DNA from 4 places in the Paenibacillus glucanolyticus genome. Region 4 is predicted to be linked to each of the others. Evidence: predicted binding sites of a transcription regulator. Region 4 holds the regulator's gene; each other region holds the start of a gene.
The links. Region 4 encodes Rex, which represses fermentation and respiration genes when NADH is low (regulators of the CRP and FNR family bind a similar motif). Its sites were predicted from a motif close to TTGTGAAATATTTCACAA; they were not measured.
Positions count from the first base shown of each region.

Region 1: a site for Rex is predicted at 2,560-2,577, ahead of qoxA (cytochrome aa3 quinol oxidase subunit II). Genes of this name have one in related genera too.
Region 2: a site for Rex is predicted at 2,986-3,003, ahead of WDY75_RS01685 (formate/nitrite transporter family protein). Genes of this name have one in related genera too.
Region 3: a site for Rex is predicted at 3,539-3,556, ahead of WDY75_RS15145 (cytochrome ubiquinol oxidase subunit I). Genes of this name have one in related genera too.

Region 1 covers NZ_CP147845.1:3,943,248-3,951,198, forward strand. Annotated here, with positions in the region: gene WDY75_RS18460 (PLP-dependent aminotransferase family protein) at 1-1,337, shown strand, start outside; gene WDY75_RS18465 (hypothetical protein) at 1,391-1,618, opposite strand; gene WDY75_RS18470 (hypothetical protein) at 1,838-2,101, opposite strand; gene qoxA (cytochrome aa3 quinol oxidase subunit II) at 2,796-3,800, shown strand; gene qoxB (cytochrome aa3 quinol oxidase subunit I) at 3,864-5,807, shown strand; gene qoxC (cytochrome aa3 quinol oxidase subunit III) at 5,804-6,400, shown strand; gene qoxD (cytochrome aa3 quinol oxidase subunit IV) at 6,402-6,689, shown strand; gene WDY75_RS18495 (cell wall-binding repeat-containing protein) at 6,892-7,951, opposite strand, start outside.
Region 2 covers NZ_CP147845.1:372,701-380,651, reverse strand. Annotated here, with positions in the region: gene WDY75_RS01690 (molybdopterin-dependent oxidoreductase) at 1-1,697, opposite strand, end outside; gene WDY75_RS01685 (formate/nitrite transporter family protein) at 2,002-2,877, opposite strand; gene WDY75_RS01680 (amino acid permease) at 3,141-4,556, shown strand; gene WDY75_RS01675 (MFS transporter) at 6,222-7,472, opposite strand; gene WDY75_RS01670 (TetR/AcrR family transcriptional regulator) at 7,584-7,951, opposite strand, start outside.
Region 3 covers NZ_CP147845.1:3,177,418-3,185,368, reverse strand. Annotated here, with positions in the region: gene cydD (thiol reductant ABC exporter subunit CydD) at 1-927, opposite strand, end outside; gene WDY75_RS15150 (cytochrome d ubiquinol oxidase subunit II) at 996-2,009, opposite strand; gene WDY75_RS15145 (cytochrome ubiquinol oxidase subunit I) at 2,006-3,373, opposite strand; gene WDY75_RS15140 (stalk domain-containing protein) at 4,060-4,914, opposite strand; gene WDY75_RS15135 (hypothetical protein) at 5,097-5,318, opposite strand; gene WDY75_RS15130 (MEKHLA domain-containing protein) at 5,511-5,975, opposite strand; gene WDY75_RS15125 (NAD(P)H-binding protein) at 6,239-6,658, opposite strand; gene WDY75_RS15120 (alpha/beta hydrolase) at 6,746-7,657, opposite strand.
Region 4 covers NZ_CP147845.1:4,226,141-4,234,091, reverse strand. Annotated here, with positions in the region: gene WDY75_RS19775 (hypothetical protein) at 1-469, shown strand, start outside; gene dinG (ATP-dependent DNA helicase DinG) at 643-3,528, shown strand; gene WDY75_RS19765 (redox-sensing transcriptional repressor Rex) at 3,592-4,257, shown strand; gene WDY75_RS19760 (amidohydrolase) at 4,232-5,533, shown strand; gene WDY75_RS19755 (DUF5590 domain-containing protein) at 5,564-6,082, shown strand; gene WDY75_RS19750 (hypothetical protein) at 6,349-6,882, shown strand; gene WDY75_RS19745 (AAA family ATPase) at 6,875-7,951, shown strand, end outside.

The DNA of each region.
Region 1 (7,951 bases), 280 kb from region 4:
GGATTCCGACGCAGAGAGACCTTGCTGCCAAATTTGGGGTAAACCGAAGCACCATCGTTTATGCATTGGGCGAGCTTGCCGCGGACGGCTTGATTCAATCCAAGGTTGGACAAGGGACGGTCATCGCCAACAATACCTGGAGTTTAATAGCCGCCACGCCTCCGCCAGATTGGAATCAGTATGTGAAATCCGGCTCCTACCAGCCAAACATCCATATGATCCAGCAGATCAACCGTTCGGAAACCGATCCGGATATAATCCGGCTCGGTACAGGAGAGCTCTCGCCGGAGCTGCTTCCCACTGGCCAGATGCGGGAGATCTTCAGCGGCAGCATGGCCAGCAAACTCTCTTTGGGATATTCTGAGCCGAAGGGGAGCCTCTACTTAAGAGAAATCATTAGTGACTATCTGAAAAAGAAAGGAATTCATGCCACCCCGTCATCCATTCTGATCATCTCCGGTGGACTGCAGGGATTGCAGCTCATCTCATTAGGCTTGCTGTACCAGGGCTCCGCCATCTTTGTAGAGAACCCCTCTTATCTGAACTCGATTCATGTGTTTCAGTCTGCAGGCATGTTTCTGCATGGGATTCCTATGGATCAGCACGGCATTAGAACGGAATCGATCGGGAGACTTAAGCGCCAACACAATGCTGCCCTGCTCTACACGATTCCTACCTTTCATAATCCGACCGGAACGCTGATGTCTTCCAGGCGGCGAACGGAGCTGCTTCAAATATGTGCAAGGGAAAGGCTGCCCATCATAGAGGATGATGTGTACGGGGATTTGTGGTTTGATGCTCCCTCTCCGCCGTCTCTGAAAGCGCTGGACCAGCAAGGGCTTGTGCTCTACATGGGAAGTATGTCCAAGACGCTTGGCCCCGGCCTTCGCATCGGCTGGATTGTGGGTCCTGAGCCGGTAATCGACCGGCTGTCCGATATCAAAATGCAAACCGACTACGGATCCAGCGCACTTTCCCAGCACGCAGTCGTCGAGTGGTTGTCGAGCGGGATGTATGAGTTGCATCTCATGCAGATCCGAGCGGAGCTCAGGAGTCGCAGAGATTTTACGCTCGATATTCTCAAGCAATATTTCCACGATATTGCCCAGTGGAACATACCGCAAGGCGGGTTCTACATCTGGCTTCACGTCACCAAACCTATCTCCATACGTCCTTTATTTGAACAAGCCCTGAAGGAGGGCATCCTGTTGAACCCCGGTAATATCTATAACCGCAGCGACCAGCAGCATCTTCGTCTTTCCTATGCCTATGCCTCCTGCAATCAACTGGAGAGCGGACTCATCAAACTGGCCGAGCTTATCCGTCTCCATACATAACCATAAGAAAAGGCCCCTTCCATGGTCATCAACCATGGGAGAAGGCCCTGTATTCACCTGAACGGATTCGTGATTGTGCCTGACGGCATATAGACCCCGCTGATCAGGGGCATGATCGGAATGATTGACGGAAACAGTGTATTAAACTGCTCCGGGGATTGCAGGATACCAACCATGAGCATAGATAAGGCTACGATCGTCAGCGTATAAATCACAACGACCATCAACAGCAAGCTGTAGCCGTCACCTAAATCGAACCCGAAGCCATAACGGAATATCATAAATACCACCATCATTTGCAAAATGCCTATCAAAGAGCTCTACAACCAAGCAGGCGTAAAGGGGACGGCGAGATCAGCTCGCCCCTCGCGTACCTTCGTCCTTGCGGCTTTTTCGTCCTGCATTCTGAATTCAAACGAATCGCTTTGATTTAATAATTCAATCCACTTCGAATTCGATTCATCCGGCGTTTCATATTACGATATTCGCTGAGCAGCGTTTCATATCCGAACCGAAGACTCTTCATAACGGGCCCAGACGGTACGGAATAAAGCAAGCCCAATTGCGAGAATAACCGAATATCGAACCAGGAACGGCGATGGAAAGCCGGGGTAGCCTAACAAATCCGGCATGATGGCGCCGACAACCAGAACGATACCAATGACGCAGGCCTGAATGGCCGGAAGCCGATAGGCCGCTTTTCCCGCAATAATGGAGAAAACCAGGAGAATATAGGGATTAAAAGCATCTGTGCGATCGGCCACAGCGAGGCAACGAGCAGTGTGACAAATAGCATTGCAGGCCTTGCCCGGCATAACAGCGCTATAAAATAAGCTGTGAAGAAAATAGAGATGCTCCCCAATCTCCAAGGCAACGGGTCAGAATTAACATGTTGAACCTCAAGCAGGAAGGCACATACCCAGCTTGATATTAGAAATAAGAGCCATATCCAGAACGATCGCACATCATCCCCTCACTTTCGGCCAACGAGTTGAAGGCTTCCAGCAAAAAAACGGTTCCAATTTTTAGTTATATCATAGCACAGGAACATACATGCCTCTTGGTTAAATAGGTATCCTGGAAATGAAAAATCGCTCCTTTTATCATTGTGAAAAAACATACATACACCTCTAAACCCTTATAAATACTAGGATTTATGCTGTCTCCAGATTGGCTATTAAAGGCAAAAACCAGCCCGGAATTGTGACGAAACTGGTAACACTCGTGAATATTTGAACAAAGTATGAACTGCGATTAAACCGCACCACTACAATGATTTGCCTCACACACCAATCCTTTTGTAACAAATTGAACACATAAAATTACACACATTGACACGAATGTGGATTTATATGTAAATTATACAAATTTATGTGTTTTGCAAAGCCAATCAGAACTTTCTACTATAGATGTGTTAGAAACATTTGAACGAAGCCGTTTCAAGGAAAGGGGTACATCATGAACAAAAGAGGGCCGTTATTTGCATTGTTATTAAGCTTCACCTTGCTCTTATCGGGATGCAGCTCACTCACGGTATTGGATCCGAAAGGACCGGCTGCCAGAACCCTATCCGATACAATCATATTCTCCATTCTCATGATGGTCGGAATATTGGCCGTAGTTTATGCGCTTTATATCTTCATGCTCACCAAATATCGAGCGAAGAAATCCAACGAAGGTTACGAACCGCCACATGAAGAGGGCAATAAATGGCTGGAAATATTATGGACCGCCATTCCGATCCTGATTGTTGCCGTCCTCTCGGTTGTGACCGTCAAAACGACGGTGGCCGTAGAGAATGTGCCGGAAGGCTATGAAAACCAAGAGCCGCTAGTCATCTACGCTTCCTCTTCGAACTGGAAATGGCACTTCAGCTATCCGGAAGAAGGAATCGAAACGGTGAATTACGTTAACATTCCAACACATCGCCCGATTGAATTCCGTCTGTACTCATTCGGTACAATCTCAAGCTTCTGGATCCCTCAGCTTCATGGCCAGAAATATGCGATGAGCGACATGATTACGAAGCTTAACATGGTAGCGGACGAACCGGGCTCCATGATGGGCCGTAACGCGAACTTCAACGGCGAAGGCTTCGCACACATGGAGTTCGAGGCGCTTGCAATGTCTTCGACCGAGTATGACAAGTGGGTTCAAGATGTCAAGGAAACTGCTCCTGAGCTGAAGGAAGATGAGTTTAAGAAGCTGCTGGAAACCGCGCATGTCGGTCGAATGAGCTTCTCCAACACGCACCTTGAATTCAGCCCGCCGCCTTCCGAAGATCATCACCATGGCGGTGATGTCAATGGCAATGAGGAGCATCAGGACCATAAAGACGTCCACCCGGATCCTGCTACAACGGAGGAAACGGAATTTGACAGCGAAACGAACGTGGATCCGAACGAGCCGCTGCCGAACTTCCCGGCTGAAGAAAGCCCAAATCATCAACATGATGGACATTAAATCGGTGAGTGAAACGTTGTTCACCCGATCTACTTCATACATCCAGAAAGGAGCTAGGCTCTTATGAAATGGGACGAATTTTTCGTTACCGGTGATCCGTTAATTTACGGCGCCATGGTGAGTATTGTTCTCGTCTCGCTTGCAATCCTCTTCGGCTTGACCTATTACAAGAAGTGGGGATATATGTGGCGGGAATGGCTGACCACCGTGGATCACAAAAAAATTGGCGTTATGTATATCATCTGTGCCTTGATCATGCTGTTCCGCGGCGGCGTTGACGCCTTGATGATGCGTGCGCAGACCGCTGCACCGGAGATGAAATTTCTGACGGGTCAGCACTATAACGAAGTATTTACAACTCACGGGGTCATTATGATTCTCTTTATGGCCATGCCGTTTATCTTCGGTCTGATGAATGTTATCATTCCGCTCCAGATCGGTGCCCGTGACGTAGCATTCCCTAAACTGAACGCAATCAGCTTCTGGCTATTCTTCGCCGGTGCGATGCTGTTCAACATCTCCTTTGTCATTGGAGGCTCGCCGGATGCCGGCTGGTCCGCCTATTTCCCGCTGGCCAGTATCGAGTTCAGTCCGACGGTTGGCAACAACTATTACTCTCTGGCGCTGCAGATATCAGGGATTGGTACGCTCCTTACAGGCGTTAACTTTATCGTAACGATCCTGAAGATGCGTGCACCAGGTATGACACTCATGCGCATGCCAATGTTCACATGGTCTGTGCTGATCACTTGTGTCATCATTATCTTTGCTTTCCCGGTACTTACGATTGCGCTATTGCTTATGATGTTCGACCGCGTGTTTGGTTCACAATTCTTCACGATGTCCAACGGCGGTATGGATATGCTCTGGGCCAACCTGTTCTGGGTATGGGGTCACCCTGAGGTATATATCGTTATTCTGCCTGCATTCGGGATATTCAGTGAGATTATATCGACCTTCTCCAAGAAAAACCTGTACGGTTACGGTTCCATGGTCTTCAGTATGGTTATCATCTCAGCTCTGTCCTTCCTGGTCTGGGCCCACCATTTCTATACGATGGGTCAAGGCGCTATGGTCAACGGCTTCTTCTCGATCACAACGATGGCGATTGCCGTGCCGACCGGGGTCAAAATATTCAACTGGCTCTTTACGCTGAGGAAAGGCCGAATAAGCTTTACGACACCGATGCTCTATTCACTGGCATTTATTCCGATCTTTACGATCGGCGGTGTTACCGGCGTTATGCTGGCGATGGCCAGTGCCGACTATCAGTATCATAATACGATGTTCCTGGTTGCCCACTTCCACTATGTGCTCATTCCAGGTGCCGTATTTGCCGTCATTGCCGGTTTCCATTACTGGTTCCCTAAAGTGTTCGGCTTCCGTCTGAATGAGAAACTTGGCAAAATTGCCTTCTGGTTCATTGCCATTTCGTTTAACGTTACCTTCTTCCCGATGTTCTTCCTGGGACTGATGGGTATGACTCGCCGGACGTACACGTACTCAGCTGAAACCGGCTTTGGCCCGCTGAATATGCTGTCGATGGTAGGTGCGGTCGGTCTGGCAATCGGATTTGTTATTCTCGTATATAACATCTACTGGAGTACACGTTACGAGCCGCGCGACAAAACAGGCGATCCATGGGATGCACGCGCTCTGGAATGGTCAACGCCAAGCCCGGTTCCTGTATATAACTTTGCTGTCACACCACAAGTAAAAGGCCGTGATGCCTACTGGTTCTCGAAGAAAAACAACGAACCGCTCTCAGATGAGAAAATCACGAAGATTCACATGCCTAGCAACACCGGAAAACCATTTATACTGGGTATTGCCTTCTTCTTCCTTGGCTTCTTCCTGGTATTCAGCTGGTGGATTCCATCCATCGTGGCTGGTGTCGCGGTGCTGATTATAATGGCTACCATGTCCTTTGACCGTGATCACGGATATTACATTCCGGTTGAAGAGATTGTTCAAACCGAACAGAAACTGCGGGGTGATACGGTATGAAAATAGATGCCACTCAGCCGCTGGAATATGGAACAGAGGAAAACCGCAATCGTATCTTCGGATTCTGGCTGTTCCTCGGAGCTGAAATTGCGCTCTTTGCTACCTTGTTTACCGTCTACTTCGTTCTCGTGAACCGCTTCGCCAGCGGTCCGAGCGGAGCGGAAATCTTTGAAATAACACCGGTTCTACTTGAGACCTTCCTGCTCTTAACGAGCAGCTTCACCATCGGATTGGCTGTTCATGCGATGCGTCTGGGTCTGAAAAAGCAGATGATGATCTTTATGGTCATCACCCTGCTGCTGGGTGCAGGATTCCTTGGTATCGAGATCTTTGAATTCTTCACTTATGTGCATGAAGGAGTTACACTCTCTACCAGCGCATTTGCGTCCAGCCTGTTTACACTGCTTGGGACTCACGGAGCTCACGTTACCTTTGGTCTCCTGTGGGGAACTGCCATTCTGATTCAACTTAAAAAGCATGGATTGGATCATTCCACAGCCAACAAGTCCTTTATCTTCTCGCTCTACTGGCACTTCCTGGACGTTGTGTGGATCTTCATATTCAGCTTTGTATACCTGAAAGGACTGATGTGACATGATTAAGCAGCTGTTTCCTATTAAGCATGTAGCGGGTTATATATCGTCTCTCGTCCTTTCAGCTGTTGCACTCGTGGTTCTGCTGGATATGCCGACAGCTTCGAAATTTGCCATCCTGCTGGTCACCGCGATACTGCAGGCTGCCGTTCAGCTCATGCTGTTCATGCACGTTGGCGAAAGTGATGACAAGAAATCCGTTTATATCAACATTGCGTTCGCTCTGTTTGTTGGACTTGTCACGATCTTCGGAACGCTCTTCATCTTCGTATGGGGATGGTATGCATAACAACCGGCAATAGCCGAGCTACAGATTAACCGATGAACGTATCGCATTGCGCGATCGCTTCATCCACATAGAAGGGGCCGTCCCAAAAGTCACTTGACTCCGGGAGGCCCCTTTGTGTTTTATAAAGACGCTGAGGAACGAAACATTCCTCCAATCGCTGTTGCCCCCCAATATCCTGAATTCATCTTTAAGGAAGGAATCGCTATGGGGCAGCGTTCTCCAGAATTTCATCGATCTCGCTCTGAAGTTTGGTCGTCAGGGTCTTCTCATCTCCAATAATCCAGGCATGATTATAGGGTGCTTCCATTGGCGAATTGTCATACGCTTGCTGTATTGACTCTACGTACTTCATGATGGAACGGGGAACCCCATCCCGCTCCGTATATAACAGCGGTGCATGTTTACCCATATGGGACAATGGCGCAGCCGCAATGGACAAGATAGGAGAATCCGGGATGGAGAAGGAGAGGCTGTAGCCCGGTGAGCGTATCCCCCATCCGAACCCCGTTCCGGGATCATGGTACTGTGCGAAGTGAATGGCATTCTCGTATGGATCATCCCCGGCGATTCGAATCACGTTGCCATATTGCCGGAGATTTTCCTCCACGCTGTGGGATACCACCTTCTCCGGGCCGATGATATAGATATGTGCCTGCCCATTTCGCTTCTGAAGCGCCTTCACCGTATCTTCAGGCACGTCCTTCTCACTGACAAACAGTAGTGTCTCCGGCATATGCGCAATCCAGCTTACCGCAGGCAGCGTATAATTCGGGCGCTCCATCGATCCAATGATGACGGAGGTTGGAACGGATCCCGTTACCTTTGTTGCGTATTCGTCAATAGCAGCTGCTGCTTCTGCCGGCTCCGTTGCATCTATGTGGTCGACCTTATAGTCGAGTCCGTTCAGATCCTTCATAACCTTTTCCGATATCGGGCCGACCGTGATAATGTCAATCCCTTTGTTATTCTCCGCTCCCCTTGGCTTCAAGCGGCGCAGCTCCTCCAGCGTTTCCTTGGGAATCCCCTCCTCTTCCACAAACAACAGCGGCCCCTGGCTCAGCTGAGTCAGATCGGCACTGACAGCGGCTATGGGCCACTGGGCCGAATCCACCAGAATAACGCTCTGCGGGCGACTGTGCTCATTCGTGGACAGCCACAGCGTTTTGGAGGTCAGTACCGCCGCACTTACTGGATCCGACGTATTCAATCGGATGGTATTCTTGGTAGCTGACCATGGCACAGGGGTATCCTTCAGCAGCTCT
Region 2 (7,951 bases), 2.8 Mb from region 4:
ACGCCATCATATCCTTCCTTCAATGGCACGTAAGTCGGAAGAGGCGGAAGACCGGCTGCTTCCAGCTGTGCCGAATACAGCTCAATCCGGCCGGAAGGCGTCGGCAGACGGTCCAGATACGTCTCCAGCGGGGTCATGTCGAGCTTCACGTGGCGGTGCGCTTTCAGCTTGTCCAAGGTAACGCCGTTCAGATAAGGGTTGTCCGGATAGTCGAGCGCCCTTGCAATCATCTCTTCTTCTGTCTCATAGAAAGCAGGCTCATTGAAACCCATGGCCCGTCCCAGCAACGAAAACAGCTCCACATTGCTCTTGCTCTCCCCAAGCGCCGGAATGACCGGCTCCTGAAGCTGGATGTACTGATGCCAATAGGAACTGAACAGATCCGTATTCTCAAATGAAGAGGTTGCCGGAAGCACGATATCTGCATATTTCGCTGTGTCCGTCATAAACAGGTCATGTACAACGGTAAACAGATCTTCCCGTGCAAAACCTTCGCGCACCCGCTCCGTATCTGGAGCGACAACGAGCGGATTGCTGCAATAAACGAACACGGACTTAATCGGATGCTCGGTCATCGCAAGCGCCTCGCCAATCCGGTTCATGTTGATGGTTCGGGCCTCGGGATTCGGTCTCAGATCCGGGCGCTCCAGTGCATCGCTGTCCATACTGTTATAGCCGCCATTCGACTTGGAGGCACCTCCGCCCCGCTTGAGCCATTGTCCGGTCAAGGCAGGAAGCGCCGCTATGCTGCGTACCGTCAATCCGCCATTATCGTGATGCTGAAGTCCGTTTCCGATGTGGATATAAGACACCTGGGCTCGGCCATACAACTCAGCCAGCTTCTCGATATCCTCAGCCGAAACGCCGGTAATGGAAGACACATACGCCGGCGTGTATGTTCTCACATGCTCGCGCAGCTCCTCATAACCCAGGGTATAGTGCTGGAGGAACTCCTCATTCACCATGCCATCACGAAACATAATGTGCATGATACCGACGGCCAGGGCCGCATCCGTGCCCGGAAACAGCGGAATGAACCAATCCGCCCATTGCCCGGTCTGATTTTTATGAACATCAATGACAATGACCTTTGCACCGGACTTGCGCGCTTTCTCTGCGAGCACCACCTGGTGCATATTGGTGCTGACGATGTTGCCGCCCCAGACGATAATGACGTCAGCCAGCACCGTGACCTCAGGCACGGTGCCTCCGTTAAAGCCCATGACGGACTTCCAGCCTTCACTGCCTGCCGAATTGCAGATGGACTGCTTCAGCCGACTGGCACCCAGCCTGTTGAAGAATCTCCGATCCATGCCGTCCACGCTCAATATGCCCATGTTGCCGTAGAAGCTGTAAGGCAGAATGCTCTCGGAGCCGTGTTCCTCGATCAGTCCCTTGTAGCGCGCCGTAATCTCCTGAACCGCTTCATCCCAGCTGATTCGTTCGAAAGCTCCCTCTCCCTTGGCGCCTACCCTCCGCATCGGATAGAGCACACGCTCCGGATGGTATACCCGGTGTGCCATATTGCGGACTTTATTGCAGATGGCTCCTTGCGTAACCGGATGGTCGGGATCTCCGGTAACCTTGACGATTTTCCCGTTCTCTTTATGCAGCAGCAGGCCGCATGTATCGGGACAATCCAACGGACATACCCCTGGAAATATGCCATTTTCCTGCTGAATCATGTCTTGAGTCATTTCGTCCATTTCCCCCTTCTGCTCGGCTGCATCCTATCCCTTATCTTAAAAGAACATCAGGGTTCCAGTAAAGTCATACATTTTTTTCTAAATAGGGTGATTCACGCTTCTCCCTGCCGGGTATATTCCTATCAAGAGCAAAGAAGAGGAACCCAGACCCTTTCTCTTCCTTGCCAAATCATGGACCACTCCCAAAAAATTCGCCATGCCGTGTCTCCTCCCCCGAGACCGGCATGGCGAATTTGCTTTTTATGGTAGACGTTCCCTTGGTGCCCGCGATTTTCTGCAATCGATACTGGATTTATTATGATACCTGCTGTGCTGAATGAACCTCAGGAGGACTTCCAGCAGCAGGAGTCGTTGTCACGGCTGCGGCGTCATGGTGAATGCCGGATACCTCCTCCGCCCTATTGCTATTCTTCAAGTAAACAGACCCGTAAGCAGCGGCCACAAACAGCGAGCCGCCCACAAAATTGCCAAGCCATACCGGAACGAAGTTCATAAAATACTGACCCCAGCTGTAATAACCTTCGAATATCGCTGCCGGGATCAGGAACATATTTGCCACCACGTGCTGAAAGCCGATGGCTACAAAAGCCATGGTCGGAAACCAGATCCCCAGAATTTTGCCGCTCATCTGATCCGATCCGTAGGAGAGCCATACGGCAAGCGCAACAAGCCAGTTGCACCCGATGCCGGACAAGAACGCCTGCAGGAAGCTGTCGTCCAGCTTATGACCTGCCATATCAACCAGCTTCTCCAAATATACGCCGCTGCCTGTCAGCCCGGTCACATGGCCAAAGAAATAGGCAACAAACAATGCCCCCGCCAAGTTGCTTACCGTGACAAGCGCTAAATTCCGGATCAGTTCCTTGGTGGAAATCCGCTGCTTGAATCTGGCCAAGGACACCGCCATCATGTTGCCCGTCAGCAGTTCTCCGCCTGCAAGCAATACCAGAATAAGCCCGACCGGGAATACTGCCGCACCTATAAAACCGGCAATCCCTCCCCAGGCCGGAGATGCTCCGGCGATAACGCGGATATCCAGCAGAAAGCCGAGCGCAATGAATGCCCCTGCCAAAAAGCCGAGTATCATAACATTTAAGGTGGAATTGCGTGCTTTTTTTACACCGGTCTCCACGGTAATTTCTGCGATGCGATCAGGTTTGTAGTAGGCCATGGTCTCTTCCTCATTTCTCCTGCATTCGTTCTATTGCGTATGTCCGATGCAGCTCTTGGTTTCCTATTTATCGTTTACCTTCATTGTAACGCAGCTTCATCACCTTGAACGTGAATTATGTCACGTTTGTGTCCATCAGGGGAGGACAGCCTTCAGATGAGACATTCCCCCTTTCAAAGAAATTCGTTTTTCTTTATAATGTCGAATGGATGGGTCACACATCGGGGAAATCTATCTAAATAAACATCTAGGAGACTCCATTTATGAGCTTGAAACACAATCTGCTTCGCAAGAAGCCGATCCCTAATATGCAAGGTGGGGAAGTACGATCCGCATTAAAAAAGCAACTCAGTGCCATGGACCTTATCATCCTCGGCGTGGGTTCTATCGTGGGAACAGGAATTTTTGTATTAACCGGCGTCACCGCCGCAACCCATGCCGGACCGGGATTAATCGTTTCGTTCCTGCTGGCGGGGCTGGTGTGCGCCTTCTGTGCACTCTGCTACGCAGAATTCGCCTCCACCGTACCGGTGGCGGGCAGTGCATATACGTACAGCTATTCAACCTTTGGCGAAGGTTTTGCCTGGCTGATGGGCTGGGACCTGCTTCTGGAATACGGCTTCGCCAGCGCTTTGGTATCCAGCAGCTGGTCCGGTTACGTCCAGAGCATCCTCGCGGGCTTCGGGATACATCTGCCAACCGCGATAACCAATGCCTTTAATCCGGCCAACGGTACCTATGTGGATGTGCCCGCTGTATTTATCGCGCTTCTGATCACGTGGATTGTATCGCGCGGAGCCAAGGAATCGACAAGGCTTAACACCTTCATGGTTTATCTGAAAGTTGCCGTCATTCTGCTGTTTATCGGCGTGGGGATATTCTATGTAGAACCGGATAACTGGACGCCGTTCCTGCCATTTGGCATGGAAGGTGTCATGACGGGAGCGGCCATTGCCTTCCTCGCCTACGTGGGTTTTGATGTCATTGCAACGGCAGCCGAAGAAGTCAAGCATCCACAGAAAAGCCTCCCGATCGGCATTCTGGGTTCCCTGCTGATTGTGTCCGTGTTATATATTGCGGTTACCGCGGTGCTGACAGGACTCGTACCATATAACCTGCTCAATGTGAAAGACCCGGTTGCCTTTGCGCTGCTCTACATCGAGCAGGACTGGATGTCCTATTTCATCTCGCTGGGGGCCATAGCTGGACTCACCACCGTGCTGATGGGTGTCATGTTCGGACAGTCCCGACTGCTGTATGCACTCGGCCGGGACGGACTCCTGCCGAAACGGATGAGCTCGGTCAATCCGAAAACGAAGTCGCCGGAATTCAGCACCTGGGTGTCCGGTATCAGCATCGCCCTGCTGTCCGGCTTTGTCCCCCTTGGCAACCTGGCGGATTTGGCCAGCATCGGCACGCTTTTCGCCTTCATTACCGTCTCGCTCGGCATCATTGTGCTGCGCAAAACACATCCGGATCTAAAACGCACCTTCCGCGTGCCGTTTGTGCCTTGGCTGCCTTTGATTGCTGTTGCCAGCTGTCTCTATCTGCTGACCACGCTGCAGTGGATTACCTGGATCGGGTTCATTGTATGGATCGGACTCGGTGTCGTCATCTACGCTATATACGGATACAGGCATAGCGCATTGTCAAAAGGAGACTCATCCGGTTACGAGTAGATCACCCTTACAGGATAGGATGTCAAACCACTTGGGATGATAGGAATAACCGCCGGACGTTAGAGCCCCTCTGTTTATTGGTTCAGACAACATTCTTTGATTAGAGCAGTTTGCCTGCTCAATCTGAGCAAGGGTACGCAAAATAGCGGTGTGTGGATTAAACCCATACACCGCTATTTTTTATGGAATATGCTGCTGTACCCGATCACCGTTATTTATCCGAAAACCGTTGTTTACCCGAAATACCCAATAACCGTTGATAAGTACGCTCGTTTTAGAACTATAGGGCAGTTGGTTGTCTGGTTGTCTAACGGACTGGAGAGACGCTATTGGATGGAAAAAGTAGCTTTTTGAATTCTAACGGACCTGATAGGCGTTATTTAGCCAATCTGATGGGAATTGGCCTTCTATCGGGCTGCATAACGACGCTGGTGTCCGTTACGTTCATAATAGAAGCTAATTAGCGCAAATAGCGCTTCTGGAGTCCGTTAGAGATGGAGCTGGTGTGCATGAGAGTGTGCTTGGAATGTTAGATCAAGCTAATTAACGTAAATAACGCTTCTGATGTCCGTTAGATGGAGCTGGTGTGCATGAGAGTATGCCGAAATGGCAAATCAAGCTAGCTTCCAGAAAGTGTACCCCAATGTTGGATGGAGCTCCAAAGTGCATCCTAATGTCCGATTGAGCTCACATTCAGAAGACACCAGCCCAGTGGACTGGTCTAACGGACTGGAGAAACGCTATTGGGCGGAAAAATTAGCTTTTTGAATTCTAACGGACCTGAGAGGCTTATTTAGCCCATTTAATGGGGATCGGCCTTCTATCAAGCTGCATAACGCCGCTGGTGTCCGTTACGTTCACTATAGAAGCCAATTAGCACAAATAACGCTTCTGATGTCCGTTAGAGATGAAGCTTGTGCGCATGAGTGTGCAGAAATGGCAAATCAAGGTAATTAACGTAAATAACGCTTCTGGTGTCCGTTAGATGGAGCAGGTGTACATGAGAGTGTAGGAAATGTTAAATCAAGCTAGCTTCCAGAAAGTGTACCCCAATGTTGGATGGAGCTGAGCTAACCATCCACAAAGTGCATCCTAATGTCAGATTGAGCTCACATCCAGGAGTACACCAGCCCAGTGGACTGGTCTAACGGACTGGAGAGACGCTATTGGGCGGAAAAATTAGCTTTTTTGAATTCTAACGGACCTGAGAGTCGTTATTAAGTCAATTTGATGGGAAATGTCCTTTTATCTGGCCTCATAGCGACGCTGGTGTCCGTTACGTTTACAATAGAAGCCAATTAGCACAAATAACGCTTCTGGAGTCCGTTAGAGATGGAGCTGGTGTGCATGAGAGTATGCCGGAATGTTAAATCAAGCTAATTAACGTAAGTAACGCTTCTGATGTCCGTTAGAGATGGAGCTGGTGTGCATGAGAGTGTGCCGGAATGTTAAATAAAGCAGAAATCCAGAAAGTATAGTTAGCGCAAATAACGCTTCTGAGGTCCGTTAGAGATGGAGGAATGTGCACCCCCATGTCAGATTGAGCCAACATCCAACCCGCTTATCGTGCGCTGTACCTAACTTGCAGTTGCTGTACAGAATCAGAGTAATCAGCAGCTCTTCATCCATCCTGCGACTTAGGCCAGCGACTCTCCTCCCCAGAGGTTACACCTTGACCGTGGCGTTTACACTTACAGGCGCTTCCGCTTCCTCCTGGACAGGTTCCCTGGAAATCGGAAGCTTCATGCTGATGAAGGACGACAACAGGAAGAGGGCTCCCGCCGTGAAATACACCACAACAATCGAGGTTGCCGACATATACCATCCCGTAAACCCGGAGCCGATCAGCATCATGCCGGTAAAGACCGGCATCATGACGCCACCCAGCCGACCGATGAATTTCTCATCCACCTGCTGCATCATTACCGCCATTAATACGGTTTGAGCCATCGCCATCAGCACCCCGGTCAAAAATCGCATCGTGCCGGTCAGCATCGGCCACTGGGACAGCACCTCTACAAAGGTTGAGAGTCCCAGAAACGAAAGCCCTGCAAACAGCAAGTAGGTGCCTTTTACCTTACCTGCAATAACAGCGGCGATCAGTCCGCCAATCAGCATGCCCAGACCTTCCAGAGCCGTAAACCACTGGACGCTGGACATATCCAGCTGGAGCCGCTCCGTTATGACAAAGATATCCAAAGGCTGTACGAGTCCGCTGCCAAGCGCCAATACCATGTAGACCACGAGCAGCACTTTCAGCAATCGACTGGAAGCGATGTAAGAAAATCCGGCCTTCATATCCTTCAGTAAAGAACGGGCAGATTCTGTGGTATCCGGTGCTTGATCTACACTCGAAGGGAGGAAGGTTAATACGATCGCTGAAGCAGCGAACAGAACCAGCAGGCTTATTAATGAAGCTAGAAGGCCAAAAGTTTGATAAATCGTCGTTCCAACCATGGGACCCAAAATAATAAACAGCGACATCAACGTCTGGGATAAAGCTGTAGCCGCTGGCACATGTTCATCCGGCAGGCACCGCTTGATGATCTTCATCGACGAAGGCTGTGAGAATTGCGACACAACCGCTGATACCAGCGTAACGGCAAACACCGCCTGCCAGTATCCCGCTAACACCACGAACAGAATAAGCAGGATAGATAAGAAGCTTAACACGTCGCCCCATATCATCGTCCGCTTCGGCCGCCAACGGTCTGCCAGCACGCCACCGATCATGGAGATGACAAAAATCGGTACGTATTCAATGACCGTAAGCAGCGATACGGCGACCGGGTCATGGTTGCTCTTTTCCATAATGAAGAACAACAGCGCCATGTTGCGGATCCAGATCCCTATATTTTGCATAAAATCAGAGACCATAAGCAGTACAAACGCACGGTTTCCAAACAATTGCCTCATGTTTCCATCCCCCTAATATAAAACCGACTGTTCGGTTTAATTATAATTACAGAAACGCCTTTTGCCCGTTCCAAGAACGATAACACGCTTCTGATCATTTCCTGATGTAAACTACGGCCTTCCATTCGTTAACACACCTTTTAAAAAGTACGTAACGCCCTTGCGGTATAAAATCCTTGATTTCTCCTGGGATCGTTCATAGTAAGAAATCGACAACCCATCCAGCAGCGATCCAAAAATAATGGAGATCTCATCGATATCCCCTTCCGATATCCGTCCCTCGCGCGCACCCTCCAGCATAATCTCTCGGTACAGCGTACGCGGACCCTGCAAAATAGCAAGCATCTCGGCCACAATCGTCTTATTCTCCGGCTGATTGATATAGAACTCCTCCGCAATCTTGGTCAGCGGATTCTGAAAATCATCAACCATATGATCGGCTATTCCATACAGCTTCTCTTCGAAATTGGTGTAATGGG
Region 3 (7,951 bases), 1.0 Mb from region 4:
AACCGCTCCCATACTGGTTCGTCCGCTGTGAAAGGCCGTTCCCGTGTTCTTTAACAGACTGTAAAACTCGGGAACGAGCAGCAGAACGAGAAATGCAGTATGGAACGTCATCGATTTGAAAACGAGCAGCTGGATAGCCAGTTCGAGCGCGACAATACCGATACTTAGCATCACGATCGATTCCAGCATGAAGGTATTCGTAAACGCAATCTTCAAAATGCCCATCGTGGCATCACGGTAGCCCAGACTGCTGCGTTCAATCTCCTGCTGCTGATGGCGGGCCCGTCCAAATAGTTTCAACGTCACCAGCCCTTGCAGAGAATCCAGAAACGTACCTGAAAACTCGGCCAGCTGCGCATATTTTTCTTCGGATTTATTCTTCGTTTTCAGCCCCACCAGAATCATGAACAACGGGATAAACGGAGCCGTAAACAGCATAATGAAACCTGTGTTGGCATGTTGGGTAAATGTAACGACCAGAATCAGTAGCGGGATCATGGCAGCTTCCATCATACGCGGCATGTACTGACTGAAATAACTGTCAGCCTCATCCACAGCATCCAGAGCAATACTGACCTTCCCTCCCGTCTGTCCAAGAAGGGTTGAAGGCATGGAGGCATGGGTCAAGTTTTGCAGCACAGCTGCTCGCATATTCGTCTTCGCAGTGGCAGCCATACGCAAGCCAACTTTACCGTTTCCATACGACAACAATGTGCGTATAACCATAACAGCCAGAAGCAGGCCGAGCAGCACGGCAACCGATGAAAAGGAAGCACTCTCTACAAAAACCCGTTGGACTGCTTCAGCAAGCAGTCCAGCCTGACTCACAATAGCAACACCAAGCGCGAGCGAAATGACCGCGAGGAGGGTCATACTTTTCCGTTGTGAAGACATTTGCTGAGAAATCAGACTGGATCTCCTCTTCACAGAGCTCTCCTCCTTTATATATAGGCCTGTATAGAAACCTGTTACAAGCCGTAATGGATCAATTCTCTTTATTTTTTCCCTTTTACATAATCCGCATCAAACAGGAATAGTCGGAACACCAGAATAAGGGATGGGATCAACAGGAGCAGTCCACCGACAAACACAACAACCAGTGCGAAGCCCATGGCCGGTGAAGTTGCGCTGCTCTGAATCGTGATGTACGGATCAAGAATATAAGGGTATTGCCCAATCCCGTAAGCGAAAAAGGCACAGAAAAATTGCAGCATGACGCATATAAAAGCTAAACCGTAACGTCGTCCGTTGTATAACAGCCACATCGTAATCATGAAGAAAGCAACGGAAAGCGCGAGCAGCCACCATAAATCCATCATATTTTGAAAATGACGCTCATTGTGCTGACCCAAATAAATAAATGCTGTCAGTGCGAGAATAATGGTCGGTGTGCTCCAGAACAGGGCATAATTCCGCATCAGCTTCAGCGCAGAATGATCCTCTGCCCGAGAAGCGTAAAATGTCAAAAATGTGCCGCTAATGAACAACACGGACACTATTGCGAGTCCCACAATGCTCCACGATAACGGATTGGTAAACAGCTCCCAGTAATCCAGAGAAACCGTCTCCCCCTGCTTCACGATAAAGCCGCCTTCAGACAACGTTAGCGCCACTGATAATGAAGCGGGAATAAGCAAACCTGTTGCTCCGTATAGGAACAGATACACAATGTTTTTCTTGGAGCCGTAATTTTCAAAAGCATAAAACGAACCGCGAATCGCAAGCAGTATTACGGCTATGCTGGCCGGAACAAGCAGCGCGGAGCCATAATAAAAGGCCGTGTCCGGAAAAAATCCGACGATACCAATGTAGAAAAAGACAAAAAATACATTCGTGATCTCCCAAACGGGTGATAAATAACGGGAGATCAAACGATTAATCAGATGATCCTGCTTCGTCAAGCGTGCATAGAAAGCGAAGAAGCCCGCCCCGAAATCAATAGAGGCTATAATTAGATAGCCGTACAAGAACAGCCACAGCACCGAGATGCCAATCAATTCGTAACTCATGATGCAGGACCACCCTTCTCCGTAGATGGATCAGGCTTTTCCTTCAGCCATTTCTCCATCTCGACTTCCGCCGGATTATTGTTGAACAAGCGTCTTAACACGATTACACACATGATGCCCAGTACGATGTACAGGAGCAAGAAAACGAAGAATAAAATTCTTATATTCGGTGAAGACGTAGCAGCTTCCTCCACCCGCATAATCCCGCGGATAATCCACGGCTGTCGCCCAATTTCCGCATAGAACCAGCCCAGCTCAACAGCCAGGAAAGCAAGCGGTGCGCCCAGTGCGATAATGCGAAGCATCCACTTGTTAAGCTCATTGCGTTTTTTCCAGAACACAAACAGGAAATATAGCACCGCAATAGCGAGCAGAGCAAATCCGATTCCGGCCATCAAATCAAACAGGTAATGAACGAGAAGCGGCGGCCATTCGTCCTGGGGAAATTCCTCCAGCCCCGTTACCTCTGCATTAAAGTCTCCAAAGGCCAGGAAGCTGAGCAGTTTCGGCAGGTGAAGAGCCCCTAGAATTTCATGCTCTGCATTCAGCCATCCCATTAGAATCAAATCCGCGCCGCTTTCCGTCTCAAAATGCCACTCTGCCGCAGCAAGCTTCTCCGGCTGATGCTCAGCCAAAAACTTGGCGGACACATCCCCGGCTAACGTGTTCAGCACCCCGAACAGTAAAACAACGGCCATCATGAGGTTCAAGGCTTTTTTGTGGTAGGCGGATACCCCTTTTCTCAGCATCGCAAAGGCTGCGATACCGGCTAACAGGGCTGCCCCTGTCAAATAGGCCGAGCTTAATACATGGAACACCTTGGAGAACGTTGCCGTATTCAGCATCGCTTGCACCGGGTCAACCGCCGTGAATTGGCCTGCTTCCATCACAAAGCCTCCAGGCTGGTTCATGAATCCGTTCACCGTTGTAATGAAGACAGCCGACATGCCTGCGCCCAACACAATCGGAATGGTCAGCAGCCAGTGGATATACGGATTTTTGAATCGATCCCACGTATACAAATAAATGCCCAGGAAGATGGCCTCAAAAAAGAACGCAAACACTTCCATGAATAATGGCAGTGCAATGACATTCCCAGCCAGCTTCATAAAGTTCGGCCACACCAGAGCCAACTGCAGGGAGATCACGGTGCCGGTCACGACACCAACCGCGACAGAAATGACAAAACCTCGTGCCCACCTCTTCGCCATCAGTGTATAATGGGGATCTTTCTTGCGAATCCCGATGAACTCTGCAATAGCGATCATTAAGGGTATACCGACTCCAAGTGTCGCAAAAATAACGTGGAATGCGAGTGTCATACCTGTCACCAGCCTGCTCCACATTACCGTATCAATTGCCATTTTATACTGCCTCCTTTTAAACTCTGTTCCATTATTGTGATAAATTAAACTTTGGATTAGGCCTGCCACCCGTTGGGCTGCATTCAATATCAGGTTTGGATAGGCTTTAGCGACATCGCTGCAAGCTGCGTTTTATGAATCGTTCCTCGATCTCTGTTATATAAAAAGAGAATTTTTTCACAAAGTAACGTAAATGACAGCACTGTGTTGGGCAATACGTTGGTTGCTTCGTTTGACTGCCGTTTGCCCGACTGAAGCGAGATCTTGCGAGCCTGTATAAACCTGGTACTACATGCATTTATATGACTAGATGAAACCTAATAGTTAAAATTATTATATCTTTGTCTCCTAGCAAATCAATCACTGACACGTCTTCGTCCCTAAACGTTCAAGAAAGGGTCAACTCTTTCTGACAACTTGGTGAAAAATACAGAATGCACTCGAAGGAGCTATTGATTCATCTCCCTCATACGTGGTAATGCGCGTATCCCTCCCATCAGAGCCAACATCATCTTATTACCCATTAGGTACAAAAATAAAAAGAGTAGAAAGGCTAAAGCGCCAAATTTTTTTATGGATTTGGGACTTGAACACCTTGTTCCCATAGCCCTCTTCTTTTTATGGAGCCTCAAAAAAAGTCGCATATTAAGCGACTTTTAGAGTCTTTATGTTCTTGTTGTCCAACGTTACCGAGCAATCACTTCAAGTACATTGCCGCTTCCATCGTCAATCATACGTATATTGTGATCATCAATGAGTTGAATGGTGCCGTCCGACTTCAACCATTCATGCTGCTCCATTAACCCGTGAGCAACAGATTTGCGAATTAGCCCTTTATTCTTAAATACTAATGCATACAGATCATATTCTCCAGTCTTTCGATTAGAATACTCAATGATTACAATAAGTAAATTTTCGGGAGTCCGCTTGAATTGTAAGCTGAGATCGTGAGTATTCACATTAATGTCCTTGATGCCTAGCGGAATCGAATTCTTTTGTCCCGTAACAGCATTAGTAATCTCAAGATCCCCTCTTGCTGCACGAATCACATAGCTGTATCCCATCATGCTGCCATAGAAAGTATCCGTATAATTGTGGAGTCCAGTCACGGTTACCTTCCCCGTCTTTGTGTCACGATTAGCCACTTCCCCATCCAGAGCAGATGCGAGAAATTGAATCGGCACATAAAGGTGACTGATATACCACACAGGCTCTCTGCCCATATCCACTTTTCGACCATCAACTTCAGCAATTTTGCTGCCCATGTGTACAACAATGCGTTTCTGATCCCTTGTCAGAACGGCCACATCGTCACCTTCCATCTTCCACAGCAGACCTGCCGCACTGCCGAGTGAGAAAAAACTTGCGTAAGTAACCCCGTCCTTAAGCAGCGTCTCAATATGAGAGATTCGGCCGTCTTCCCATTGCAACTCCAGTTCAACGTACTTCGAAGCCGCATCCGATTTTTGTGCTCCCAGCGGTAAAAGTACGGATATCATAAGTATAACGGCAATTGCATTTTTCCATTTCTTAATCTTCAAGTAATGATCACCCACTTAATGTAAAGTTCAATACTACAATAGTAACACATAGATCTTAGAAAAGTTGCTGCGACAGTAAAATCCGTTCCGTAGATCGTGCGTCTCACGACTACCGGTTTTGAACGCCTTGTGAGAGAGTCCAGCCTCTTCTTTAGGTGTAACTTATACGGCTTTTATATCTATCAGCTTGATCCATCATTACGATTCTGTCTTGCTTTAACCACTCTCGGTATTTGCTTCTCATAAATGGACAATACATTTGAAATCAATTGTTCTTTAGGACTCGTGTTATCTTTCAAAACTGCGTATATAAGGTTCAAGAAAGTCTTCGCATCTTTATCTGTTAAACTTTTGATAGATTCCACGGTGGTATCATTTGATACACGACCATCTTGCTCCTCCATAACGGTTCCTCATTTCTGAATATTATTTATGGACGACAAACATATTGAAAATTGATGCGGTAACCCTGGTATCCCCTTAATTCTCAGAACATCATCACTAACTAACATTAAAATTCTATAGTCAATGAAGGAAAAGCTTATTCCTCCTTCTTCAAGTCACAGCTATTGTGGCCATAACGTCATATGCTTCTTTCATTCTATGTAACGAAATTGACGAAAAGCAGCAGCTTGTCCATGAAATACATCGTTATCGTCTGTAAGATTCCATACCGTCGCCTGCATGATATAGAATCTTCTGCCGGTGCTGGAAATGCGAATACCTGTATAATTATCGACATATCCATTTTCACTGACAGCTTTCAGGAAGACCGCGCGTTCCTCGCGCTCCATCGGTTCTGCCGTTAGCCTCGAGGGCGTTTGGGTGAAGGTCTCCCTGTTTACTTCCCACAATTCAAGCGCCCTCTGATTACCATAGTTCAAAATCGGGTCCGGCTCTGTTCCATGGGACAGTACGACGAGCGGAGCCCGGAACAGTACTTCTGATTCTGCACCTGATTCAACTGAATCATCAAGAAGCGACTTTCCTGTCCATCTCAGGTAGCTGTTCAGGATCACACTGGCGTGCTTGTTGGATGTATGAAAGCTGTTGTTATTCATTTTCCCCGTCCTCCCTGCTGCTGCTATCGTAAAAGGTGAATCACATCTCTATTTTACCAAAGATTGGTTTCTTTGCGTTTAAAAAGTAGCGCTATCTTGCTCAGAACCATTCCTGACTCTTGGGGTCAGGGTAACCGTACAGGTGGAACGATTCGATATCATGGACGTCTTCAGACAGCAAAAAGGGCATCTCGCAAGATCTAATATCTTTTGAGACACCCTCATTTTACTATGATCTTCTTTATAAACTAAGCGGGAACTGCTTAATAGAAGGCTGACTTTTCACCATCGGTATTCGGCTTGTTGACCCCTAAATTTCCGCGAACATGGAGATCCGGAGATTCAATTAATTTGACAACCAGGGCCGCGACACTCTTGCGCGATACTTCCGTGCCTTTGAACGGCTCTCCCTTCTCCGTAACCTCATATTCAATCTCGTCATAATCGGTCAGCCATGCAGGTCTGAGTACGGTGTAGTCGAGATTCGAGGCCTCGATAACATCGACTGATTTGCGATATGGTCCCAAATATTCACCGATTGTGCGGTTATTCCACTTGCCGAAATCTCCCGGGACTTCATCATAAATACCGAGCGAGCTGATAAAATTCAAGCGTTTCACGCCCGTCGATTCCATTGCACCTACGATGGCTTTCGCTTGGTCCTCCAGATCGTCGCCGGACATCTGCGATTTGCCCTCCGGCTCCAAGAATTAATATAGAGGTCACATTAATACTCCTTTCCCTTGTTTATTGAATCTAAGCGAATCATATTATTTTAGATGATCTGTAAAAAACTTCTCTAACTTTTCCACTGCCGGACCCACGTATTCAGGCTGGTCGTATAATGCAACGTGTGTAGCACCGTCCATGATGAATAATTCTTTATCCCGACTAGCAGCATCTTGAACCGCTTCTTCGCTGAAGTAGCGAGTATCCGCATCACTACCGGCAATCGCTAAAAATGGCTGCGTTAAGAACTTATCAATGTGGCTAAATGCAGAGAAGGTAAAAATTTTATCGAAGCTTGTAAACACGAAACGGTTAGGTGCATTTTCGTGGCATCCGCGTGCGGTTACATAATATTCGTGTCCTTCCGCCATTGTACCCGTCATGCCTTCTTCCAATTCCTGCGGCACATACGGACCATGGAGCGTTTCACTTCCATTGGCTTCGGCTGTCCGTTGTCCAGAAACTTGTTCCAACAGTTTGATTTGGTCTTCGACCGGTACTGCACGAGCAATCCCTTCACTAAATAGTGATCCGATATCGACCATGCTAACCGTTGCTACAGCTTTAATGCGGCGTTCGGTTTGTGCAGCCGCTACTGTATAGCCCCCGCCGGCACAAACACCTAACGCGCCAATTTTACGGGTATCTACATAGGATAATGTCGTTAAATAGTCCACTGCTGCACGAACATCTTCTGTACGAGCATACGGATCTTCGAGATAACGCGGGGTCCCTTCACTCTCTCCTTGATAGGATGCATCGAATGCTAAAGTTATAAAACCTGATTCAGAAAGTTTATTCGCGTAAAGTCCCGCCGTCTGTTCTTTTACGCCGCCGCCAGGATGGGAGACAACGATTGCCGGATATTTCTTGGTTTCATCGAATCCAGCTGGAACATACAAGTTACCTGCCAACAACAATTGGTTGTTTTTAAATTTAACGTTTTTTTGCATAATTTTAGTCCTCCGATTGTTTTTTATTGTGATTGACCTGCTATTTTCGCCGATTGGATCACTTACAAATGGATCCATGTCTTTTTCTGATGCATCATGGTTATGAAATCTCGTTAATGCGTAAGTGTGCGATAACGACCTCATGTGTATTATTTTAAACAGGAATGAAATATCTTCAATGATCAAATGACCGCATCGTGTGCATTAATGCACACATCGATCGAAATTGTGCCGTGATTACGAAAATACAAAAAGGCATGGATCATAAATCCATACCTCCCAGTAGAGCTCCGC
Region 4 (7,951 bases):
GAAGATGGCCATTTTCCGCGAAAATGCCGTATCACCCCCGGTTTTTCCGCCGACCGAAGCGCCTGAATTGCAGCTTGATGCTTTTATCCGTGGCCAAGGTTATTACAAGTTGTTGATGTTCCAGCCGGCAATACAGCAGTTTGGGGCTGCCGCTGTGGTATTTCCGGAGAGCCTTCTGATCAAGCTGTACATTGCGATGTCCCATCTTTATATGGGGCAGACAGCTCAGGCATCTGATGTATTGATGTCCATTCTGCCGCTGGCAGATAACAAGAAGCTCCGGGCGATGATCTACAATGCACTTGGATGCATCGAGGTATTGAATGGACAACAAGGGAAGGCCGAAGAAAATTTCGCACTGGCAATTCACAGCGATCCGACTCTGCCCGATCCCATTATTAATCTGGAGGTCTGCAAGAAGAACCGCGGTGAACTTCAGTACGGCAGCCAACTGATCTCTTTGCTGTAGAAGAAAAAGCCTAACAAGAAGCGATGCCAGAGCTCATTCTAAAGAGACTTTGGCATCGCTTTTTGCCGTGTGAAGCAGGAAGGGGAGGGTGAGGGGATTTTTTACCCGGAATGTTCAAAACCCGCAACTTCTGGTATGCTGTTAATTAGTCTGGAGGAAAGGGATTTAGTCGAATGAAATTTGCCGTATTGGATTTTGAAACCACGGGCAACCAGTCTGCAGATGAGATTATTCAGGTCGGACTGGCCATCATCGAAGAGGATCGAAGTATATCCCGCGTGTACGGCACTTATGTCAATCCCGGGATTCCAATCCCTCCGTTTATCACCGGTTTGACCGGTATTTCTGACAGCGATGTAGCGGACGCTCCATCCCTAGAGGAAATGATGATGGAACTTGTGCCCATGCTCGACGATGTGGTATTGGTTGGGCATAACGTAGCTTTTGATTTTAATTTTTTGCAAAATGCACTCGATCGCTGTGGCTATTTACCGTTCAGCGGTCGGATTCTAGATACGATGCACTTCTTGAAAATATGCTTCCCTTCGCTTTCTTCATATCAGCTTGGAATGGTGTCTTCCCATTTCGGCCTGGAGCATGACCGTCCGCATCAAGCGGACAGCGATGCACTTGCAACGGCCTATGCGCTGCTGAAATGTCTGGAGGAGATCGATGAGCTTCCGCTCTTGACCATTCAACGGTTAAGTGATCTTTTTGCTGATGAGGATAGCGATTTGGCCTGGTTCTTTGACGGAATCCGGGCGGAACGGGAATTCCAAGCTGTACAGGGCGGAGATACCCATACGTATTATCGCCAGTTTGCGCTGGCTGTTGATGATTGGAACGATATTGCACCCGCAAGGGACGAATCGGAGCCGAACCCACTGGCTGATGTGAGCTTCGAACAGTACATGAGCGATGTCCGGGACCGTCTGAAGGAAACGCTGCCTCATTACGAGAGCAGAGACGCTCAGGATATGATGTTCCAAGAAGTGATGCAGGCACTGGATGATAATAAACATCTGTTGATTGAAGCAGGCACGGGAACAGGGAAGTCCCTCGGCTATTTGCTGCCTTCGATCTATCAAAGTGTGAAGCAGGAACAGAAGGTCATGGTCAGCACGCATACAATCAATCTTCAAGAACAGCTGCGTGACCGGGATATACCGCTGCTCACTCAGGTTGTTCCTTTTCCCTTTAAAGCAGCTATTTTTAAGGGGAGAGGACATTATTTGTGTTTGAGAAAATTTGAACATAAAATAAATAGAAGAGATTTTCATTCGCCGAAGGAAGATGTGATCATTGCAGCACAGATGCTGGTCTGGCTGACACAGACAGAAAACGGCGACGATGAAGAGCTGAACCTCGGCGGCCGTGGCGGAGATTTCTGGGAGACGATCTCCAGCGATTCGGATTCCTGTCTTGGACGTGCCTGCCCATGGTTCCGCAAATGCTACTACCACAGGGCCAAACATGAAGCGAGCGTTGCCGACGTGGTCATTACGAACCATTCGAAGCTGTTCACTGACGTTAAAGCCAATCATCAGCTGCTGCCGAGTTATGAACGCCTCGTCATTGACGAAGCACATCATCTTGAGGACGTTGCGGGCAAGCACCTTGGCTTGCAAATGAAATATTTTACGGTTGTGCATACGTTGACCCGGATGTACAAGGACAGCCGCAGCGGACAGCTTCCCGCGCTTCGCCAGCTGCTTCAGGCTTCACCGCATGAGAAGGCCGTAGAATGGTCTTCTGTCATTGACCGTATGTATCCAGATCTCATCACGGCCAAAGAAAATTGGGATCGTCTTAGCGATCAGCTGTTTGCACTGCTGCCGGAACGCGGGGATGCATCTCCAGGAGACGCGGGCCAATTCTCACTTCGGTTATCGCCTCTCAAGAAACCGAAGGATTGGCAATCGCTGGCGGAGCTGGAGCATCAGATTCATGTGACCCTGGGTGACGTTGTGCGCAAGGGTGACAAGCTGATTGCTGAAATGAAGGAAGATCTGGATGATTACAGTGCAGACAGCTTGCTTACGGATCTGTCCGGACTGTTTAAAGACCTGGCCGCTCACCGTGAGGACTTGCGCTCCTTCATGGCTCTTAATGATGAGGGTACGGTATACTGGATGGAGGCTAATGGCAATTTCCGCAGTAAATCGCTGCAGCTCTATGCAGTGCCTGTTGATGTAAGCACTCATTTAAAGGAATTGTTTTTTGATAAAAAACAAAGCGTCATTCTGACATCGGCTACCTTGTCGGTGGATAAATCGTTCCAGTTCATGATCGAGAATCTGGGTCTTCAGGAAGCGGCTGACGCCGGTAATCTGAACACGGTTCAGCTGCCGTCTCCGTTTAATTACAGAGAACAAGCGCTGCTTGTCGTTCCGCGTGATTTTCCGAGCGTGAAGGGATCGGTCGGGGATGCCCTCTTTGTGAACACACTTGTGCAGTCACTGGCCGAAACGGCGATCGCTACCCATGGAAGGATGCTCGTTCTGTTCACCTCTTACCGGATGCTGCGTCAGGTGCATGAGCCACTGAAGGAAGCATTGGCATTAAGCGACATTGCGGTGCTGGGGCAAGGAATGGACGGGACCAGTCGAACCAAGTTGATTCGACGCTTCCAGGAGAGCAGCGCATCGGTGCTCCTTGGCACCAGCTCCTTCTGGGAAGGGGTCGACATTCCGGGCGAGGCGTTGACCTGTCTTGCTATTGTACGGCTGCCTTTCCAGCCGCCGAATCATCCGCTGGTGGAAGCCAAGAGTGAACTGCTGCAGCAGCAGAAAAAGAACCCCTTCATGAAGCTTTCCGTTCCGCAAGCGGTTATTCGGTTCAAGCAAGGGTTTGGCCGCCTGGTCCGGACGGCACAGGATAAAGGGATCGTGATTGTATACGATACCCGGGTGATTGAATCCTATTACGGGAAATATTTCTTATATTCCTTGCCAGGACCTAAGATGGAGCATATGCCGACAGAGGGAATTGTTCCACGCATCTCGGAATGGCTTCAGGAAGAGGTCGAGGTTGGGGCAGATAACCAATCCGATGAATGATAGCTAAACGAAGAATGAAAATGCAAGAGATGTAGTTATTAACCTTTACTAGGGGGAGCATGCATGAAATCGGAAAAAATTTCGGAAGCCGTGGTCCGCAGATTACCTGTATATTTGCGCTATTTGAATGAGCTTCAGAAGCGGGAGGTCTCAACTGTTTCATCCCAGGAGCTGGGGCAGAAACTGGATCTGAATCCTGCTCAAATTCGTAAGGACCTGGCGTATTTCGGTGATTTTGGACGGAAAGGGATCGGATATGATGTTTCCTATTTGATTGAGAAGATTCGCCAGATTCTGAAGCTGGACCAGAAGATTAATGTAGCATTGGTTGGAGCCGGTAATCTTGGACATGCATTATCCAATTACAATGCATTCCTGAAGGATAATATGAAGATTGTGGCTATTTTCGATTCATATTCCCCCAAAGTTGGTATGAAAATCAACAACTTGACGGTTCAGCCGATGGAAGAGCTTGAGAAAACCGTACATGAATACGGCATTCGTATCGGGATTATTACCGTTCCGGATTTTGAGGCGCAAAACGTAGCTAATCAGCTTATTGCAGCAGGCATCGAAGCGATTCTGAATTTTGCGCCAACCATCCTGAAAGCTCCACCTCATATCCGTATTCATACGGCCGATTTTACAACCGATTTGCAGAGCTTGGCTTATTATTTGGACAACGGTAAGGAGGAAGCTTCACATGACGACAACGAAGTGGATGGTTAAGAACGGTACTTTTGCTGTGCTTGAGGATGGAAGATCCGTTCTTCGTGGATACATGGTTGTTGAGAATGACCGCATTACCTATCTTGGTGAGGAACAGCCGCCGGTAGAGGAAGGAACCGAGATTATCGACGGCACACATCTGTTGTTCCTGCCTGGTTTGGTAAATACCCATGGACATGCTGCCATGTCACTGCTCCGCGGTTATGGAGACGATTTGGCGCTGCAAGTATGGCTGCAGGAAAAAATGTGGCCGATGGAAGCCAAATTCACGGCCGATGATGTTTACTGGGGAGCCTCTCTTTCCGTGCTGGAGATGATCAAGGGCGGAACCACAACTTTTGTGGATATGTATGATCACATGGACCAGGTTGCTAAAGTGGTAGAGGATTCAGGAATGCGCGGTGTCCTGACCCGTGGCGTTATCGGATTATGTCCGCCTGAGGTTCAGCAGCAAAAACTGGATGAGGCGGTTGCATTTGCGAAGGACTGGCACGGCAAAGCCGATGGCAGAATCACAACGATGCTCTCGCCGCATGCACCGTATACGTGTCCACCGGATCTAATTGAAAAATTCGTCCAAGCATCCCATGATTTGAATCTGCCGCTGCATACACATATGTCGGAAACGGACACGGAAGTGGCCCAGAATGTGAATGACTACGGACTCCGTCCCGTTGCGCATCTGGAGAAGCTGGGCATGTTCTCTCGTCCTACACTTCTGGCGCACGCCGTCCATTTGACTGATGAAGAGATCGAGATTTTGGCTAAATATCAAGTCGCGGTCTCTCATAATCCAGGCAGTAATCTGAAGCTTGCCAGTGGTATAGCGCGCGTGCCTGCACTCCTGAAAGCCGGCGTTACCGTGTCCCTGGGTACCGACGGACCAGCGAGCAATAACAATCTGGATATGTTTGAAGAGATGCGTCTGGCTGCATTGATCCATAAAGGGGTAAGCGGTGATCCTACGGCCATTCCAGCAGCCGAAGCACTGCGGATGGGTACGGAGAATGGAGCCAAATCGGCTTTCATTGAAGATATAGGCACACTTGCCGTCGGCATGAAGGCGGATATGATCGCGTTGAATACAGATCAGGCGCACTTCCTTCCTCGAACCGATTATGTGTCCCATGCGATCTATTCAGCCAGTGCAAAGGATGTAGAGCATGTATGGGTTGACGGCAAGCAGGTAGTGAAAAATGGCGCCAGCCTTACCCTCGACGAGGAACGTATTCGCCGGGAAGCCCAGTCTGCATTTGAGCGTCTTACAACCCTCTAGGGAATAATCAAGGGGAGCGAGGAAGACGGATTGAAGAAAAAAACGAAGTGGATATTGCTAAGTGTATCCGGAGTGCTGCTCTTGCTGCTAGGTCTGCAGCTCTACTATTCGCATGTCATGAAGGACACTTGGAATGAAGAGAGAATGGCAATCAACGCTTCCAAACAGCATGGCGGTTTGGTTTCGACAGGAAAGACCTATAAATCGGTGTGGGGCGAGGACAACAATTACTGGGTTGTCAGCGGCAAGGATAAAGACAATCAGGACCGAATGGTCTGGGTGAAATTCACCGATGATAATGTACCGGTTGATGGTGCCGATGCGGTGCAGTCAGTCTTATTGAGTTCCGGAATGTCAGAAGCACAGATACTGGATCAGATTCACAATGATTTGCCAGGAGCAACCATTAAGAGATTGCTGCCGGGTATGTATGAAAATGAGTTTGTATGGCAGCTCCAGTACGAAAGCAATGGTCAGCGGGGCTATCGATTCTATCGTTTCCAAGATGGAAATCCGATCGGCAATGACATTATTCTTCCAAATCAATAGTAGAAAAGTAAAGAGAGACATCCCTATCAATTTCGGGATGCCTCTTTTTTTCACATCAATTGACAACGTTTACAATAAATAAAATGGAAAAACTGTTCTAAATATTTTCACAGATACGCATGAAAAAGTATATAAAATGTGATATACTCATATTTGTACAAATTAAGCATACAAACTACATGCATCGTATTATATCGTTATTACATGTCATTATATACAAAGAAAATGATAGACAAAAACTATATAAGATTTTAAGGAGGAACTTCATGAAACTACGCATTGTACCTATCGTGCTGACTGTCGTGATCTCAGCATCGGTCCTCTTTGGTGGATGGTTTCTGTATCGGCAGATGGCACAGCATAACCCGCTAGCAAATGTTGTTTCGCAGTATGATGGTGTGAAGAGTTCTCATATAGATATTAAACAGGATACGGTTACTTTGAAACTTGATCTGGCTCCGGAAACGAATTTGCAGGGGCTTGTGCAGCATATAAAGCAAGAAGGCAAATCTGTAATTGGGCAGCGTGAGCTGAAAATCCAGGTGGAGGAGCATTCCTCGGAAGCGCTGGACCAATGGTGGGAGCAGGCGATGTTATCCGTTGCAGAAGCGATGGACAACAAGCAGTACACCGATATCCAATCTTCGCTTGAGCAATTGGCTGGCGAGTCCACAAACTTAAAAGCGAAAGCAACCATTGATGACACCAATGTTTATGTCAGCTTGTCGGATGGGAAGTCTGGTAAATTTATTATCTTGCCGCGTCAACCGGGTAAAATGGGGGTTTGGAACCATGCCTAAACTGGCTAAAGAGATCATGCTGGGTTTTATCCCGGTTTTGTTGGTATTCCTCGTGTTTGTAGGCGTCAACGTTGTGCCTCTGTTTATTGCTGCGGCACTCGTGGGTACGCTGCTGTTTATTGCAAAGATGAAGGGCGGCATCGCGGTGGGGGCTGGTAATGAACGCAAGCGAAAGAAGAGCGGACCGGCCAAACTGACGTTCGAAGAAATCGGCGGGCAGGATAATGCCAAGCAAGAACTCCGCGAGGCTCTGGATTTTCTCATTCGTCATGAAGATATCAAGAAATTTGGCATTCGTCCGTTGAAGGGCATTCTTCTTACCGGGCCTCCGGGAACAGGGAAGACCCTGATGGCCAAAGCCGCTGCCCATTATACGGATTCTATCTTTGTTGCTGCATCCGGCAGTGAGTTTGTTGAAATGTATGTCGGGGTTGGTGCCGGTCGTGTCCGGGATCTGTTTAAGGATGCCAGAAGCCGCGCTGCAAAAGAAAACAAACAAAATGCGATCATTTTCATAGATGAGATTGATGTGATTGGCGGCAAGCGTGAAGGCGGCCAGCAGCGTGAATATGACCAGACACTGAATCAACTGTTAACTGAAATGGACGGCATTTATTCTCAGGATACTCCGCGTATACTGGTTATAGCTGCTACGAACCGCAAAGAAATGCTGGATAGTGCACTGCTGCGTCCAGGACGATTTGACCGCCATATTCAGGTGGATCTGCCCGATAAGAAGGGGCGTACACATATCTTGAATCTCCATGCGGGTAACAAGCCGCTGCATGAGGATGTCGACTTGGACAAAATCGCGGAGGAAGCCTATGGCTTTTCCGGCGCACAGCTGGAGAGTGTCATGAATGAAGCTGCAATCTATACGATGCGTGAGAATGAGCAGTTTATCCATCAGCGCCATTTATCCATGGCGATTGACAAAGTGATGATGGGTGAACGCTCGGACCGAGAATCGAATTTCGAAGAGAAGAAGCGCGTTGCCATCCATGAATTGGGACATGCTATTATGGCAGAGCTTGTGCGTCCCGGCAGTGTCAAGCAAGTAGCATTGAGT